DNA from 2 places in the Devosia sp. MC1541 genome. Region 2 is predicted to be linked to the other one. Evidence: predicted binding sites of a transcription regulator. Region 2 holds the regulator's gene; the other holds the start of a gene.

The links. The regulator HrcA, encoded in region 2, represses chaperone genes, less so after heat shock. The targets are predictions, from matches to a motif close to GTTAGCACTCNCNNNNNGNGAGTGCTAAC.
Positions count from the first base shown of each region.
Region 1: a site for HrcA is predicted at 4,732-4,760, ahead of groES (co-chaperone GroES). Genes of this name have one in related genera too.

Region 1 is NZ_JABBDZ010000009.1:26,012-35,061, forward strand. Features, by position in the region: gene HKD40_RS10980 (hypothetical protein) at 1-107, shown strand, start outside; gene HKD40_RS10985 (GtrA family protein) at 104-499, opposite strand; gene HKD40_RS10990 (glycosyltransferase) at 496-1,443, opposite strand; gene HKD40_RS10995 (TSUP family transporter) at 1,510-2,259, shown strand; gene HKD40_RS11000 (BrnA antitoxin family protein) at 2,256-2,489, opposite strand; gene groL (chaperonin GroEL) at 2,697-4,337, opposite strand; gene groES (co-chaperone GroES) at 4,396-4,686, opposite strand; gene HKD40_RS11015 (DUF427 domain-containing protein) at 4,873-5,232, shown strand; gene HKD40_RS11020 (hypothetical protein) at 5,338-5,529, shown strand; gene HKD40_RS11025 (DMT family transporter) at 5,550-6,515, shown strand; gene HKD40_RS11030 (hypothetical protein) at 6,520-6,921, shown strand; gene HKD40_RS11035 (sigma-54 dependent transcriptional regulator) at 7,006-8,439, opposite strand; gene HKD40_RS11040 (EAL domain-containing protein) at 8,618-9,050, shown strand, end outside.
Region 2 is NZ_JABBDZ010000002.1:242,943-251,992, forward strand. Features, by position in the region: gene HKD40_RS03900 (DUF459 domain-containing protein) at 31-1,200, shown strand; gene HKD40_RS03905 (MarC family protein) at 1,254-1,889, opposite strand; gene gshB (glutathione synthase) at 1,917-2,858, opposite strand; gene HKD40_RS03915 (YraN family protein) at 2,873-3,250, opposite strand; gene rsmI (16S rRNA (cytidine(1402)-2'-O)-methyltransferase) at 3,216-4,106, opposite strand; gene hemW (radical SAM family heme chaperone HemW) at 4,178-5,329, opposite strand; gene HKD40_RS03930 (non-canonical purine NTP pyrophosphatase) at 5,411-6,055, opposite strand; gene rph (ribonuclease PH) at 6,207-6,923, opposite strand; gene hrcA (heat-inducible transcriptional repressor HrcA) at 7,063-8,148, shown strand; gene grpE (nucleotide exchange factor GrpE) at 8,222-8,806, shown strand; gene HKD40_RS03950 (DUF6500 family protein) at 8,878-9,050, shown strand, end outside.

The DNA.
Region 1 (9,050 bases), on a different contig from region 2:
CGGGTTGGTACCCGCAAAAAGATCGGAAAAAAGCCCCGGTGGTGGCGCCTGAAGCGCCATCCGCTGATGTTGCACCTGCTGAAGCGCCAAGCGAGCCTCAGCCTTAACGCGATTTTTTATAGATCAGCTTATCGGCGGCAAGGAAGTTGACGCCGAGTCCGGCAATACTGCCCGCAGCGACAGCAAGCGTTAGGCCGAGGCTGGTATGGGGAACAATACTGGCGACTATGCCATAGGCGAGCCAGTTCATCCCAGCGCCCGGCAACATAGCCGTCAGATAGCGCAAAAACTCTTCGCCCTTGCTGACCCCAGTCCTGCGATCTTTAAATGTGACATTGCGGTTGATCACCCATGTGGTGCCAACACCGGCGAGGAAAGACAGCGCTCTTCCCCAGAACGGTCCGATGTAGGGCGCTGTTAAAACCAACACCCCAGCATCCACTACAAAGGCCAATCCGCCAGCGAAGGCGAAGGGCACGAGCCGCCGAACCGCACTCATTGTAGGGCCTGCGGTGCACGCATTTCAAGGTATCGCAGTCTCTTGGTTTCTCGTCGACCGGTGACTACGCTGTCTAGGATCACCGCGGTCGCGCCCAAAACAACCCCACATAAGACGCCAAATCCAGCCAGGATTGCGGTGGGGAACCGGGGCACAAGGCCGGTGTCGAGATACTCAATGATGATGGGCACGGCCAGCAGCATTGAGATGATAGCGATGATCGCCCCGGTGCAAAGATAAAGCTGTCGCGGTCGTTCTCGGGCATAAAGACGAACGATCATTTCCAGAATTCGCAGCCCATCGCGATATGTGCTGAGCTTGCTCGTCGAACCCTCGATGCGGCTGCCATAGGCGGTCGGCACTTCGCTATAGGGCGCGCGGAGCTCAAGCGCGTGAATGGTCAGCTCTGTCTCGATTTCAAAGCCCTGGGAGAGCGCCGGGAAAGATTTGACGAACCGGCGCGAGAGGACGCGATAGCCCGAGAGCATATCGGTAAACCCACTCCCGAAAATGCGGGCCACTGTGCCAGTCAGCAGCCGATTTCCAAGGACGTGACCCGGACGATATTCCTGCCCATCGCCAATGGGCTGGCGTGTACCAACAACGAGGTCTAACCCCTGGTCGAGGAGTTGGTCGACCATGAATTGGCTCTGGCTGGCGTCATATGTGCCATCGCCATCAGCCATGACATAAACGTCCGCATCGACATCGGCAAACTGCCTGCGCACAACATTGCCTTTTCCACGATAGGGCACATGCCGGACGATGGCACCCGCTGCCGCAGCGATCTCGGCCGTGTGATCGGTCGAGGCATTGTCGAAAACGTAGATGCTGGCTTCCGGTAAGGCAGCGCGAAATGCCGCTACCACGTCGGCGATGATGTTAGCCTCGTTGTAACATGGCAGGATAACCGCTACATGGTTGCCCCGATAAAGCTTGGTCACGCGTAATCTCCCCCCGGAAACGTGGCCATCTTACCGGCACATCATCAAAAAAAGTGTAACGATCCTATGCTCGATCCCTTGCTTCTTCTTGCCCTAATGGGTGTGGGCATGTTGGCAGGTTTTGTCGATGCGATTGCCGGGGGCGGGGGGATGATTGCGCTGCCTGCCATTATGGCGACCGGCATTTCGCCTGTAGCTGCGCTGGCGACCAATAAAATGCAGTCCATTATCGGCACTGGCATGGCGGGCCTCACCTATTGGCGTCGCGGCTTTGTCGACATCAAGAAGCTGCTGCCTGCGGTGGTGCTGACGTTTTTGGGCTCAATGCTGGGCGCTTTCACTGTCGCCTCGATCGACGTAACCTTCCTCACCGTCGCCGTACCAGTGGCGCTCATCGCCATTGCGCTTTACTTCTTATTCGCGCCAAAACTCTCCGATGCCGATCGTGTCGCGCGCCTGCCCGAGCACATCTTCATCCCGGTCATGGGTTTCCTGATCGGCTTTTACGATGGGATTTTTGGTCCCGGTACAGGTTCGTTCTTCTCGATTGGCTTTGTGGTCCTGTTCGGCCTCGGACTTACCCGCGCCACAGGCCACACCAAAATCCTCAACTGCACGTCCAACCTGGCAGCGCTCGTGATCTTCATCCCGCAGGGCCATGTTGTCTGGCCGTTCGCCATTGCTATGGCCCTTGGCCAGATCATCGGCGGCTATGTTGGCGCGCGCACCGGCATTAAGTTCGGCGCAACGCTGATCCGCCCCTTGGTCGTCGTCGTCTCGATTGCGATGGCCGTCAAACTGCTGTTCTGGCCTTAATCGAGGCCAGCAGCCGAACGCAGCGCAGCGTTGATACGGTCCTGCCAGCCGGGGCCGTCATCCTGAAAATGTTCCAACACAGCCCGGTCGAGCTTTAGGCTCACCAGCTCTTTGCCTTCGGGTGGCGCGTGGACACGCGCTGCAGGAGCCTCTGTGCTTGGCTTGCTGGTCGCCGCCTTGAAGGCCGCTTCAGCCGTATCGAGGGCGCTGGCGCGTCTTGGTGGTCGCATATGTATGGGTCCTTGTGTGAGCGCATTCTACACGCGCTAGGTCGTCCCGTCTCAATCACTCAAAAGAAAAGGCGCCGTGTTTCCACGACGCCTTTCCCGTTTCGCTTTAGACCGGTTGGTCTGAGCGTGTGGACTACTAGAAGTCCATGCCGCCATTTCGGGCCGGCTTGCCGGCCCGAACACCCAAAGTGATGGGCGTTTGGACTACTAGAAGTCCATGCCGCCCATGCCGCCCATGCCGCCGCCGCCTGGCATTGCCGGAGCGTCAGCCTTAGGGGCTTCAACGATGATAGCCTCGGTGGTGATCAGGAGCGATGCAACCGAAGCTGCGTCCTGAAGCGCGGTGCGAACGACCTTAACTGGGTCGATAACGCCGAGGGCAACCAGATCGCCGTATTCGTCGGTCGCAGCGTTGTAGCCGAACGATACTGCGTTGTTTTCGAGGATACGAGCAACAACGACCGAACCTTCAGCGCCAGCATTGTTCGCAATGGTGCGAACTGGAGCCTGAAGAGCGCGACGAACGATAGCGATACCAGCTTCCTGGTCAGCGTTCGCACCCTTAACGGTGATCGAGTTCGAAGCGCGCAGCAGAGCAACGCCGCCGCCTGGTACGATGCCTTCTTCAACCGCAGCGCGGGTTGCGTTCAGAGCGTCGTCAACGCGGTCCTTGCGTTCCTTAACTTCAACTTCGGTCGAGCCGCCAACGCGGATGACAGCAACGCCACCAGCAAGCTTAGCAAGACGTTCCTGCAGCTTTTCACGGTCGTAGTCCGAAGTGGTTTCTTCGATCTGCGCCTTGATCTGGCCAACGCGACCCTGGATGTCTTCCTGGGTACCAGCACCATCAACGATGGTGGTGTTTTCCTTGGTGATTTCAACGCGCTTGGCAGTGCCGAGCATGTCGATGGTCACGTTTTCGAGCTTGATGCCGAGGTCTTCCGAGATGACCTGACCGCCGGTCAGGATCGCGATGTCTTCGAGCATTGCCTTACGACGATCGCCGAAGCCTGGAGCCTTAACAGCTGCAACCTTGAGGCCGCCACGCAGACGATTCACAACGAGGGTCGCGAGTGCTTCGCCTTCGATGTCTTCTGCAATGATAAGCAGTGGACGCTGGGACTGAACAACGCTTTCGAGGATCGGCAGGATAGCCTGCAGGTTCGAGAGCTTCTTTTCGTGCAGGAGGATCACTGGATCTTCGAGAACCGCAGTCATCTTTTCTGCGTTGGTCACGAAGTATGGCGAGAGGTACCCACGGTCGAACTGCATGCCTTCAACGACATCAAGTTCGGTTTCAGCGGTCTTGGCTTCTTCGACGGTGATAACGCCTTCGTTACCAACCTTCTGCATCGCTTCAGCGATCATGTCGCCGATGGACGATTCACCGTTAGCCGAGATGGTGCCGACCTGAGCAACTTCCGAAGAGGAAGTGATCTTCTTGGACGATGCCTTGAGCGAAGCGACGACTTCGGCAACTGCCATGTCGATACCGCGCTTGAGATCCATTGGGTTGAAGCCAGCAGCAACAGCCTTCACGCCTTCGACAACAATTGCCTGGCCGAGAACGGTTGCAGTGGTGGTGCCGTCGCCAGCAACGTCATTGGTCTTGGAAGCGACCGAACGCAGCAGCTGTGCGCCGAGGTTTTCGAACTTGTCTTCAAGTTCGATTTCCTTAGCAACCGACACACCGTCCTTGGTGATGCGTGGAGCGCCGAAGGACTTTTCGATCACAACGTTACGGCCCTTTGGACCGAGAGTGACCTTAACAGCGTTGGCGAGAATGTTGACGCCACGGAGCATCTTTTCGCGAGCTTCGGCGGAGAACTTTACTTCTTTAGCGGCCATGGTGTGGCTCCTTAAGAATTCTAATTAATGGGAGAGACAGTCAAAAGCGGAGAGGCAATTAAGCCTCGATCACGCCCATGATGTCGCTTTCCTTCATGATGATCAGGTCTTCGCCGTCGACCTTAACTTCGGTGCCGCTCCACTTGCCGAAAAGCACGCGATCGCCTGCCTTTACGTCGAGGGCAACGGTCTTGCCAGCGTCGTCGCGAGCACCTGGGCCCACAGCAACGACGATACCTTCAGACGGCTTTTCCTTGGCGGTATCTGGAATGATGATCCCGCCCTTGGTCTTTTCTTCACTGTCAACGCGACGGACGACTACGCGGTCATGCAGGGGACGAAAGCCCATGGTAATATCCTCTTGGCATCATTTCTGAATGCAATTTTGCGCACTGTTAGCACTCGATACATCTGAGTGCTAACAGTGCTGCACTGGATATAGGAACGCCCTCCAAGTGGAGTCAAGGGACGTGAACCTAAGTTTTTTCTCGTGCGTTAGAGCGTCATGACAAACGTGGAAAATAAGGATAGCCCCATGTCCACACTCAACACACCGGGCCGGACCATAAGCCCCGTCTCAATTCGCGTTCATATCTTTTTTGACGGCGACGAAATCGCGAGCACTTCCAAAGCGCTAAAGCTCGAACAGCCCGGGCGTGAGACGCGCTACTACTTCCCCATTGAGGATGTTCACCCCTCGATCTTGGAGGCGTCTGATACCAAGCGGCAGGAGGATGGGCTCGGTGAAGCGCATTACTACAATATAAAGACCCTCACCGCCGATGGCGACGATTTAGCCTGGTACTACCCCTATGCCGAGGGTGATTACGCTGAGCTGCGCGATTTGATCACCTTTGGCGGCGATCGCATCTCTATTCAGGTGACAGGGGGCTAGGATACGGCTACTGGCACAGGCAAATCCGCATTTCGTGGCACCAGATCATGGAAATGCCCAACTCCCCCTCTTTCCCTTCCAATCATTCAAGGCCATAAGACGCATATGAGCGAACAATCGACACTTCAGATCAAACTGCGCCGCGTCGGCGGCGTTGGCGCAAACACCAACTGGCACTGGGAAGTCCAGGATGCGGAAGGCAAGGCCCTCAAGACTGGCTCTGCCGTCGGTCCTGAGCACAAGGCTTTCGCAACTGCCCGTATTGCTAAGGAAAAGCTGGAAGCGGCTGGCAAGTAAGCCCGCCGACAGGAGATAATGTGGATCTCTCGCCTCGAAATTCCAGCACCGCCGAACTAGGCGGCGTGGCCGGACCTCTCCGAGGCATTTTCCTTAAAATCCTGTCCGTATGCTGCTTCGTGGTCATGGCGACCATGTTGAAAGCCGCTGACACCATCCCCGCCGGGGAAATGGTGTTCTTCCGTAGCTTTTTCGCACTCGTGCCGGTCCTCGCGTTTCTTGCGCTGCGGGGCCGGCTCTCCACTGCTTTCAAAACATCGCGCCCCTTTGGGCATGTGTTGCGCGGGCTCATCGGCGTGTGTTCGATGGCGCTTGGCTTTTTCGCGCTGACCCGGCTGCCCCTGCCAGAGGCTACCGCTATCGGCTATGCCTCCCCGCTGGTTATTGTCATCCTCTCAGCCATTCTGCTGCACGAGCGCGTCTATACCTTCCGCTGGACGACGGTGATTATCGGTCTCGTTGGGGTGGTGATCATTCTGTGGCCACGCCTGACCATCTTCAGCGGCCAGTCCGGCGCTGATTCTGCAGAGACAATCGGCGCGTTAGCGGCCTTGGGGGCGGCTATTCTTTCCGCTTTTGCCATGTTGCAGGTGCGAAAACTCGTTCAAACCGAGCGCACTGAAACCATCGTGACCTATTTCTTTGTCAGCGCGAGCGTCCTGAGCCTCGTCACCTTGCCCTTTGGCTGGGTCATGCCAACGCCTGAGTTGGCGGCACTTCTGATTGGTGCAGGATTTTTTGGTGGGTTAGGGCAGCTCCTCCTGACATCCTGCTACCGTTACGCAGACATGTCGGTTATTGCACCGTTCGAATATGTCTCACTCCTCCTGACGATTATTATCGGTTATCTACTCTTTTCAGATGTACCGACGATCACCATGATCATCGGTGCGATCATCATCGTCGCCTCCGGCATTGCCGTAATCCTGCGCGAACGTTGGCTCGGCCTCGACCGGCGTCGCGCGAAAGAAGCTAGTACTCCTTAAGAAAATGCACAGCGCACCTTCAGCAGTTACCCTCACGGTCATCCTGGCCGTTTTCTCCCTCTTCCAGCTCGCACTCATCCTCGGCGCACCACTTGGCCAGTACGTATTCGGCGGCCAGAACAAGCGCCTCGAAGGTGGTCAGCGTATTCTCAGCCTCATCGCCATCGTTGTCGCGGCAGCTGTGAGCTACGCCGCACTCACCACCGTTGGTGTTTTCAGCGAAGAGATCCACAGCACCTATGTTCCTGACACAGGCCTAGTTGTGGCGATGTGGGGTTTTGCAGCAGTTGTTCTTTACTTCATGCTGACCCAGCTCAATTCCAAGAGCAAGGCAGAGCGCACCGTCATGGCTCCACTGTCTGCTGTTGTACTCGGCCTCGTATCGGTCGTCGCGTTCGGCCTCTAAGCCAAACCAACATTCGAAATAACAAAGGCCCCCGATTTTGTCGGGGGCCTTTTGTTTTGTGGTGATCGCGAAAGGGCAGGGGCGTTAGCCCGCAGCTGCCATTTCCGCCCAGTTCTGACGCTTGCGGTAGATCGTTGACGGGCTGATCTCGAGTGCTGCTGCCGCTAGCGAGATATTGCCGCCAAATATGGCCACTGCGTCTTCGATAATGCGCTGCTCTTGCTGCCACATGGGCTGCACCGTGCGGCGACCATCGGCGCGCGGCGATTCCACTGCAGACGGTGATACCGCGCGCGCTTCAATATCGGCTGTCGCGAGCATTCGTCCGGTAATGTCGCCACCATCGAACATCACCACGATCCGGCGGATCATGTTTTGAAGCTGGCGCACATTGCCCGGCCAGTCTCCACCGGCCAGTTGCTGGGCGGCATCGAGGGTGAAACCACCAAAAACCTTGTTCTCTTCCCGCGCATAACGCGCGAGGAAATGCCGAGCCAAAACCATGATGTCGCTCGGGCGCTGACGCAGGGGCGGCAAATGGATAGGCAGAACGTGGAGGCGATAGAAGAGATCTTCGCGGAACTTGCGCTCGGCAATCATCTGCATCGGATTGCGATTGGTGGCGCAAACCACGCGCACATCGACCTTACGTGTGGCCGTTTCGCCAACACGCGAAATCACGCCGGTCTGCAGGAAGCGCAAAAGCTTGGCTTGGAGCGAAAGGTCCATTTCGCCGATTTCGTCGAGGAACAGCGTGCCGCCATCGGCGAGTTCTGCTGCCCCCTTGCGATCTTCATGCGCCCCCGTAAAGGCACCCCGAACGACGCCGAAAAGCTCGCTCTCCATCAAATCGCGCGGAATAGCGGCGCAGTTGATCGCCACAATCGGCTTGCCGCTCCGCGGCCCTTTCTGGTGCAGCGCCTCGGCGCAGACGTCTTTGCCGGTGCCGCTTTCGCCCGTGATGAACACGGGTGCTGACGACGTCGCCACGCGCCCGATCTGCTCGTAAAGATACTGCATGGCGCTTGAGACGCCGACAAATCCACCGTAGTCGGCGACCCCGCTCTCGACGCTGGTTTCCATGCCAAGCGCCTTGGGGCGACCATGACGCTGGGCCAATTCGCCAATGCGCGCCGCCAGAGTTTCCCCATTAGTCGGTTTGGAAACATAATCGTGAGCGCCGGCACGCATGGCGGCTAGTGCCCCGCTCACCGAACCGCTGTCGGCAAGCGCAACGATCAAGGCCCCTTCTGCAAGGCGGACAAGGCGCGCCATGGCGTCCTCGGCACTAGCTGTAAGGTCTGTAAGGCTCGCAAGATCGGCGAGGATAATGTCGAACGACATTTGGCGAAGCAGGTCGTTGGCTGCTTTCCCGCAATCGACCACGCTGACTTTGGGGCTCACCAATAGGGCGGTTCTCAACGCGCTCCCTAAGCGACTTGCGCCTTCCGCGTCGCGGTCGATCAGCAAAAGCCGGCCGCACAGTGCGTGGTCGCAACCCGTGGTCATGCTTGTCATTACGCTCGAAACCCGTTTTCGTCCGCAGCCGGATCGTTTTTGTTGCCGCTGATTGTTCCTGATTAGGGTAAAGATTCCGTTGGTGTGGCATAGCGTCGTGCTTTTGCCGTCGCTGATGGGATGTTAAGACTCTGTTGTCGAATCCTAACAGCGGCGACCGAAGGTTAACGGGGCACTCGTGCAAGCACTGATTTATATTTTTATCGCACTCGCCTCGGCCTGCGTCGGCGGTCTGGCATATTTCGCTCTGACCTTCACACCGGCCAATGCCATTATCGCTGCGATTGTCTTCGCTTGCGTCTGCCTGCTTGCTGTTGAGCGCTCCCTTCGCGTCCGCACCGAACGCCGCCTTGAGCGCGCTATTCAAGAATTGTCGCGCCTGCTGTCGACCGACGCGCAAGCTGGTGCCGTACTGGGGCAGCGAATCAATACCTTGACCGATTTAAACCCCGGTCAGCGCCTCGATACCGTCGAGGCTGATATATCAGTTTTAGGGACCGTCATCCGTCAGGTCGCCGAGGCTGTTTCCGACATGGAAGAGCGCGTCGCCAAGGCGCAGCCCATGCCCGCTTACGACACCATCGGCACCCCGCCGCCCGCTCCCGCGATCA
Region 2 (9,050 bases):
ACTGGCGGCGAAAATTGCAGTGAGAGGCCGATGAAGCGGCTAGGCGTATTTGTAGTGCTCTTGAGCATTGTCGGGCTCGACACCGCACCCGCGTGGGCGCAGGTGATCGGGGACGAGCGGATTGTTATTGCCCAGCAGGAACAACCGCGCCGCCGCACGCTTTTTGATCTGTTGTTTGGTGAGGAGCCCGCTGCGCCGCCGCCGGTCCAACGAACACAGCCACGCCGGCAAGCCGCGCCAACCCCGCCGCCGCCACCGCCCAAGCCAGTGGTCGTCAAAAGCGTAGACGCGACGCGCTTGGCCGTATTCGGCGACAGCCTGGCCATTGATTTGGCAAAGGCGCTCGAACGCCACTACGCAGAAGATCCAAACCTTGTGGTCCTTGATGAAGGCGTCAGCGCTTCAGGGTTTGTGCGGGCGGATTTCTTTGATTGGGGCGCAAAGATCGGCAGCGCTATTGCCGAAAATAGCTTCGACGTCGCCGTTATCAGCATTGGCGTCAACGATCGCCAAGAGTTTCCCGGGGCTGCATCCGACAACATTGTTCTCTCACCAAACTGGTCGGCCAGCTATCAGGCGCAGTTAAATCAGTTTCTGAGCCAGCTCAGGAGCGCCCGCAAACCTGTTCTCTGGGTAGGTTTGCCGCCTATGGAACGCAGTCAATATTCTGCCGACATTGCCCAGATCAATGCCCTGCAACGCATGGCGGCATTCTCTGGCGGCGCAGAGTTCATCGATATTTTTGACCGCTTCTTGAGCGAGGATGGCCGCTACACCGCGTTCGGGCCGGATCTAAACGGGCAGAACGCACGCATGCGCAAAGACGATGGCATTCACTTTGCCAATGCGGGCGCCGACAAGATCGCGTTTTACGTCAGCCAAAGTCTCAGCGTGTTTTATCGCGGTGGTACCATTACCCTTGCGGCCGTTGATCCGCTCGCTGGCACAGATGCCGCCTTAATGCAGCGCCCGCCCTATCAGGGCCTAGGGCAAATCCGGTTGCTGGAAGTTGCCGGCCCCGTGCTCCCGCTTGGGCGCCTAGCCCAGCGCGCCAACAGTTTGATGGACCTGAGCGCTACACACACGGCACCAGCCTTCACGCTCGAGCAGCTGATGGATGCTCCTCACGGCCGCGTGGATGACTTTGGCTTGGGCTATGATCCAGCCGAGCGGGCGCGCAGTGAGACAGAAGCGCTCTAAGGCGCTGGTCATGATGCGTCACGTGCACCACGACCAGCGTTCAAGGAGTGGGGTTAGCTAGCGACCACACCCAATAGTCCGCTGGTGCGCACGCCATCGAAGATAAACTGCACGGCAAGGGCTGCCAAAAGCACCCCGACCACACGAGTGACCACTGCCAGCCCAGTGATACCGAGCAGGCGCTGGATCGGGATAGCGACCAGCAAAGTGAGCCAGGCCGCCAGCATAATGGCGACGATAGCCGCAACAACCATCCAGAACGCCAAGCGATTGTCGGCCCCGGTCGTCAGCAGGATGACGGCACTAATAGCCCCAGGACCGCTCAACAGCGGCATCGCCAGAGGGAACACCGAAATGTCGTTGGACTGACGGGCTTCGTTTTCTTCTTCGGAGGTGGTGCCCGTCGCGCCGGAATGGCGAGCAAACACCATGTCGATCGCAATCAACAGCAGCAGAATGCCACCTGCCGTGCGCAGCGCCGGAATGGTGATGCCGAAGACTTCGAGAATGGAATTGCCGAGAAAGGCAAAGCACAAAAGAATGCCCAGCGCGATGAGCACACCGCGCGTGGCAAAAATCCTGCGTTCCGCAGGCGTGTTATCCTTGGTCAGCGCCGCAAAGATAAAGGGAATGTCGGCGACACCCACGGTTGCGAAGAGGGTGACGAAAGCGACCAGAAAAACATCCATGAGCCTTCGCCCCCTTCACAAAAACGCTTAGCGACGCTTTTCGATTGCGTCCCAGATCATGGCCGTAATATCGGGGCCACCAAAGCGCTTGATTTCACGCAGGCCGGTGGGCGAGGTGACATTGATCTCGGTGAGATAGCCGCCGATGACGTCAATGCCAACGAAGATCATGTCGCGAGCCTTCAGCGCTGGCGCAATGGCCGCGCAGATTTCCAACTCACGTTCGGTCAGCGGGGAGAGTTCCGGACGACCGCCAACATGCATGTTGGAGCGCGCTTCGCCCTCTGCCGGCACGCGGTTGAGGCCCATCACAGGCTCACCATCGATGATGATAATGCGCTTGTCACCCTTGCGCACATCCGGCAGGTAACGCTGGATCATGAAGGGTTCGCGATATTTGTCTTCAAACAGCTCAAGAAGGCTAGCGAGGTTTTGATCGTTTTCCTGAATGAGGAAGACGCCAGCGCCACCATTGCCGTAGAGCGGCTTGACGATGATATTGCCGTGCTCCGCGCGGAACGCTTCGATTTCAGCGCGATCGCGAGTGATCAGCGTTGGCGGCATCAGCTCGGGGAATTCGGTGACCAGAATTTTCTCTGGCGCATTGCGCACCGCCGCTGGCGGATTGACCACCAAGGTCTTGGGGTGAATGCGCTCGAGCATATGGGTGATGGTGATGTAGTTCATGTCGAACGGCGGGTCTTGGCGCATCAGCACCACGTCCTGGGTCGACAGATCAATGCGGCTGGCCGCGCCGAGCTCAAAGTGCTCACCCTTATCGGCGTCAATGACCTTGATCGGTTGCACCAAAGCGCTGAGCACATTGTCCCGCAGCGCTAGAGTGTCGGCGGTGTAGTGCACCAGTTCATGGCCGCGCGATTGCGCCTCCAACATCATAGCAAAGGTGCTGTCACCCTTGGGATTGATGGTTGAGACGTGATCCATTTGGACGGCGACTTTGAGGGACATGAGCAAATCTCGCACTAGAAAGCGTTGATGAGATGAACCGGCAAACGGCCGGGTGCAAGGAAAATTACGTCAAAGCGGCAATCTCGGCCTGCTTCGTGTGGGTGGCGCATGAGCCAAAATTCTGCGGCCCGCGTGATGCGTTCGCGGTTAACCGCTTCGCTGGCCTCAAGATAATCCGAGAACTTTGCCCGCGCTTTGACCTCGATGAAGACCAAGGTTTTGGACTTTTCGGCAACAATGTCGATCTCGCCTACAGGGGTTTTGTAGCGGCGATTGCGAATGCGATAGAATTTGAGACCCAAATACAGCGCCGCCAGCGCCTCACTGCGCTGGCCAAATTTTTCGGCCAGAATGCTCTTATTCCGACTGCGCCTTGATCGCGAGGGCAGCATCGTAAACCTCCTTGCGCTTCAAATTGAAACGCGCGGCGATGTCATCGACGGCGGCACGCAGGGGCGCATCGGCCATGGCTTGGGTCAGTGCTGCCTGCCAATCTTCTGCCGCTGGGGCGGTTGGCTCGCTCGCACCGGAAACGACAATAACAGCTTCGCCCTTGGTGTCATCTTCAGCGAACTGTTGAGCCAACTCCGAAAGAGGCCCGCGAAACGTGCGCTCGAAGCGCTTGGTCAATTCCAGAGAGACCGAAGCCTGTCGGTCGCCAAACACTTCCGCCATGGAGGCGAGCGTGTCTGCGATGCGGCGGGGGCTTTCGTAAAACACCAAGGTTTCACGTGAATCCTTCAGACGACCGAGCGCATTGGCACGCGCACCGGCCTTGGGTGGCAGGAAGCCATGGAAGGCAAAAGCATCGGTTGGCAGGCCTGCCACCACCAAAGCCGAAAGCAACGCCGAGGCTCCGGGAATGGGGAAGACCGGCAGGTTCTGTTCAGCCAAGACGCGGATGAGCGGAAAGCCCGGATCGGAGAGCAGGGGGGTGCCCGCATCAGAAATGAGTGCAATCACTGCGCCAGCGCTAATGCGGTTGGCGATATCTTCTGCCTTCTCGCGCTCATTGTGCTCGTGAAAGGCGACGCGGCGGGCGCGGATACCAAAATGATCAAGCAGCTTTGCCGAGGTGCGGGTGTCCTCGCAGAGGATCGCGTCGGCAGCAGCCAAAGTTTCAAGCGCACGAATGGTGATATCGCGAAGATTGCCAATGGGTGTCGCAACGACATAAAGCCCAGGCAACAAGAGCGGCGCGTCAAAGCTACTGCCGGCAATAAAGAAATTCTTGCTGGTCTCACTCATGACAGCGCCTTTTATGAATAGTCAAAACTTGGAGCAGGTGAGGGCGCCGGGCGCCATCACCCAAAAAGGTTTTACGCTGCGAGATCGGCGACAACCGCGTCGAGAACAGGAAAACCCTTCTCCGTGACGCGCAGATTGCCGTTGGGGAGCGTTTCGAGGAAGCCATAGCCCTTCAAAACCTCGATCTGCCTTTCCGCCAGACCACGGCCGGAAATAGCCATGAAGCGCGATGGGGAAATGCCTTCCTTAAGACGCAGCCCCATGACGAGATATTCGTCGCCCTGTTCTTCCCAGCTCAGCACATCATTGGTGACCATGCCGTGGCCGTGTTTTTCCGTCAGGTCGAGCCACTGCCATGGCATTTTCTCGCAGGCTGTCGCGTAGCGCTGATGATTGACCATGAGGCGACCATGTGCGCCCGGACCAATGCCAGCATATTCGCCATAACGCCAATAGAGCATGTTATGGCGGCTTTCCTGACCGGGCACAGCATGGTTGGAAATCTCATAGGCGGGCATGCCAGCAGCCGACGTCAGCTCCTGCGTCATCTCATAAAAATCCGCGCCGAGATCTTCGTTCGGCATGATGAGCTTACCGGCATTATAGAGATCGTAGTAGCGCGTACCCTGCTCAATGGTGAGCTGGTAAAGGCTCAAGTGACCATCGGCCAGCCAGATGGCTTCCTTGAGCTCATCTTCCCAATCTTCAAGCGTCTGCTTGGGACGCGCGTAGATCAGATCAAAACTCGATCGATCAAAGATCGACTGCGCGATACGCACGGCAGCAATGGCTTCTTCGACAGAGTGGCGACGGCCCAATTCGGCCAGCGGACCAGGGCGCAGCGACTGCACACCGAGCGACACGCGATTAACGCCAGCCATGCGGAAGCCGCGGAAGCGATCCACCTCAACACTGGTTGGGTTGGCCTCCAGGGTGATTTCGGCATTGCTGTCGATTTGCCACTCATTGGAGATGGCATCCAAAATCGTGCCAACGGCCTTTGGCGACATCAGCGAAGGCGTGCCACCGCCAAAGAAAATCGACTGCACTAGACGGCCGGGCGTGAGCGAACCCATATGGGCGATCTCACGCTTATAGCCTTCAACGAAGGCATCTTCGTCAAACGGGCCGCGATGCACATGCGAGTTGAAATCGCAGTAGGGGCATTTGGAGGCACAGAAAGGCCAGTGCACATAAATGCCGAAGAGATCATTCCCGTTCATGGTCGAACGCCTCGCATAATGCACCGATCCGCCCCGCCCATCGGGGACAGAAGAATTGTTACTGCCCAGACATTGGTCTGACTAGGCATGCTCTATCTGGTTCTCAACGAATTGGGCAAAGGCCCGCGCACGATGGGAAAGACCAGTTTGACCGGGCGACCAAGAATGCTTCACCTCAGGCGCCATTTCACCAAAAGTGATGTCATGGCCATCAGGCATGAACATCGGGTCATAGCCATGACCGACATCGCCGCGTGGCGGCCAGATCAGCGTCCCTTCGCACTTGCCAACAAAAAGCATATCGCGGCCATCGGGATGGGCAAGGCAAAGCGTGGCATTAAACGAGCCGCGACGCTGGCCGGGAGAGCCTGCGCCTGCGGCCTGCAAGGCATCTTCCACGCGCTTCATGGCGCGATTGAAGTCGCGCGGCACACCAGCCCAATCGGCGGTGTAAACACCCGGATCGCCATTGAGCGCGTCGACGCAAAGGCCGCTGTCGTCGGACAGAGCCAACATATTGGCGCCCGTCGCCGCAGCATGAGCCTTGGTGCGCGCGTTTTCGGCAAAGGTGGTGCCGGTTTCTTCTGGCTCCGGCAGGCCCAAATCGCCCGCCGACACCAGAACCAAACCAAAGGGCTCAAACAATTCGCGGAATTCTTTGAGCTTGCCCGCGTTATGGGTCGCGATGCAAAGACGATCACCGGGGCGAAGACGAGGGATGGTCATTTCTTTGTACCTTCGAGTGCGCGGACGATGTCATTCCATACGCGAGAATTGTGAGCGGAAAAATGGCGTTCGCCATTGGGCCGCGCCGCCTGCTCAGGGCGAGCAGGACGGTCAGCAAGACGAAACGGTAGCTTCTTCCGCAACCAGTGCATTATTGACCCAGAACTGCGCGCTGCTGCGCGGAAAGTTCGGTAATGCCCTTTTCGGCCAGACCCATAAGGGCTTCCAGCTCCGAGCGGTCGAACGGAGCGCCTTCAGCAGTGCCCTGAATTTCGACAAACTTGCCCGAACCGGTCATGACGAAGTTGGCATCCGTTTCCGCTTCGACGTCTTCGAGATAGTCGAGATCGAGAACCGGGGTGCCGCGATAAATGCCGCAAGAAACCGCTGCGATACTGTCCTTGAGAACCTTGCCCTTGGTCAGCTTGCGCTCTTCCATCCAGGCGATGGCATCAACCAGTGCCACATAAGCGCCCGAGATGGCTGCGGTACGGGTGCCGCCATCGGCTTCAAGCACGTCACAATCGAGAGTGATCTGAGCTTCGCCGAGCGCTGCCAAATCTACAACAGCGCGGAGCGAGCGACCGATGAGACGCTGAATTTCTTGGGTGCGGCCTGTCTGCTTGCCGGCTGTGGCTTCACGACGATTGCGCGAACCGGTGGCGCGGGGCAGCATGCCGTATTCAGCTGTGACCCAGCCCTGACCCTTGCCACGCAGCCAACCCGGAACGCTGGTTTCAACCGAAGCAGTGCACAAAACTTTGGTGTTGCCGAAGGTTACAAGGCACGAGCCTTCTGCTTTCATGGAGACCTTACGTTCAAAGGTCACCGTACGCATATCTGAAGGCTGTCGACCGGAGGGGCGCATATTTTGTCCGCTAGAAAATGGTGTTAACCGCCTCTTAACCTCCAACGGCCCCACTCACAAGCTGCGGCAGCTTGGCGCTTGGGGAGGAAGAGCTTAAATGAGAGTACAGGGTTAAAGCGAAAGATTTAGCATAAAAGCCATGACCAGACCGGCAGAAGACTTCCTTAGCGTGCTCAACACGCGCTCCCAGGAGATTTTTCGGACCCTCGTCGAGCGCTATCTCGACACCGGTGTGCCCGTGGGATCGCGTGATCTTAGCCGACTTTTGCAGGTGGAGCTTTCCCCCGCTTCTGTCAGAAATGTGATGGCAGACCTTGAAGACCTAGGTCTTATTGCGGCGCCACACACCTCCGCTGGCCGTGCGCCGACCCAGCAAGGCCTGCGCTTTTTCGTCGACTCCATGCTTGAAGTGGGCGCGGTGGATGAGGATGAGCGCGGCCGGATAGCCCGTCAGATGGAACACACGGCCGGGCGCGGGCAGGTCGAGGACATGCTGACGGAAGCCTCCTCCCTCCTCTCCGGCCTTAGCCACGGCGCTGGCGTAGTTATTGCCACCAAGGCCGATATGGTGCTGAGGCATATCGAATTTGTGCGCCTCGATAATTCACGGGCCATGGCCATCATGGTTGGCGAAGATGGGCAGGTGGAAAACCGCATCCTCGATCTTCCACCCGGCTACGCCGCGAGCTCCTTGCAGCAGGCGGGCAATTACCTCTCCAATTACATTGTCGGGCGCACTTTGGCGGAAGCCAAAAAACTGCTCAATGAGCGACGCGATGAACAACGCGCCGAATTGGACGAGCTCACCCAAAAACTCGTCGACGCTGGCATTGCGACCCTGTCCACCCCTGCGTCGGGCAATGCTCCCACGGTGATCGTTCGCGGCCGCGCCAATCTCATCAATGACACCATGGCCAGCGACGAGTTGGCACGGATGCGGCAGTTGTTCGATGAGCTGGAAAGCAAGGATGGATTGCTCGATCTCTTGGGCGATGCGGAGCGCGGGCAGGGTGTCCGTATTTTCATCGGCTCAGAGAATAAGCTCTTCTCCCTCTCCGGCTCTTCGGTGATTCTCTCGCCCTATAAGGATGCCAATGATCGGATCGTTGGCGTCTTAGGCGTTATCGGGCCAACGCGATTGAACTATGCACGCATTGTCCCCGTTGTGGACTACACGGCTAACGTCATTTCCGCGATGATTGCGCGTAAGCGCGCAGCACGGTGAGTGAGAGCTTGAATTACCGTCTCGCTTGACCGATATGCGGGACAGAAAGTTTTAACGAACGGAAGAAGACACAATGAGCGACGAAAACGCCGCCCAGGGCGAAAATCCGGAAGTCGAGATCCCGACCACCGAAACCGCTCCAGAAGTCGATCCCGTTGAGGCATTGCAGGCGGAAAACGCCGACCTCAAGGACCGCGTTCTGCGTACCATTGCGGAAATGGAAAACCTGCGTAAGCGCACGGAGCGCGAAGTCGCTGACACCCGCACCTACGCCATCGCTGGATTTGCTCGCGATATGCTGAGCGCCACCGACGCGCTGTCGCGCGCGCTGCTGGTCATCCCAGCCGATGTCCGTGAGAGCGCTGAAGGTTCACTCAAGAGCCTGATCGAAGGCATTGAGCTGGCTGAACGCGAAACCAACCGTCTTCTTGCCAAGCATGGCGTCAAGCCGATTGAAGCCGCTGGCCAGAAGTTCGATCCGCATAAGCACCAGGCGATGTTCGAAGTGCCGAACCCGGCCGTTCCAGAAGGCACGATTGTGCAGGTCGTTCAGGAAGGCTTTGCCATTGGCGAGCGCGTTCTGCGCCCAGCCATGGTTGGTGTTGCCAAGGGCGGTCCAGCGGCTGAAGCAGGCGACGCGATCGACAAGAACGCTTAAGCGCTCTGCCTTCACACTTGAAAGGGCGCCATCCGGTGCCCTTTTTTATGCCTCAAGCGGACGGAAAATAAATGACACCCGCACTGCGTGAAAAAGCCATCGCGGTGTGTACCGCCAAAATCGCACAAAAGGGGGAGGGCGTTGGCCTCTCGTTTTATGCGTTTTTCGCCAACCGCAATGACACGCCTGATCTGCTGATGGAAATGGCTACGTGGTGGATAAAAACCCACCGCCTTGATCATTT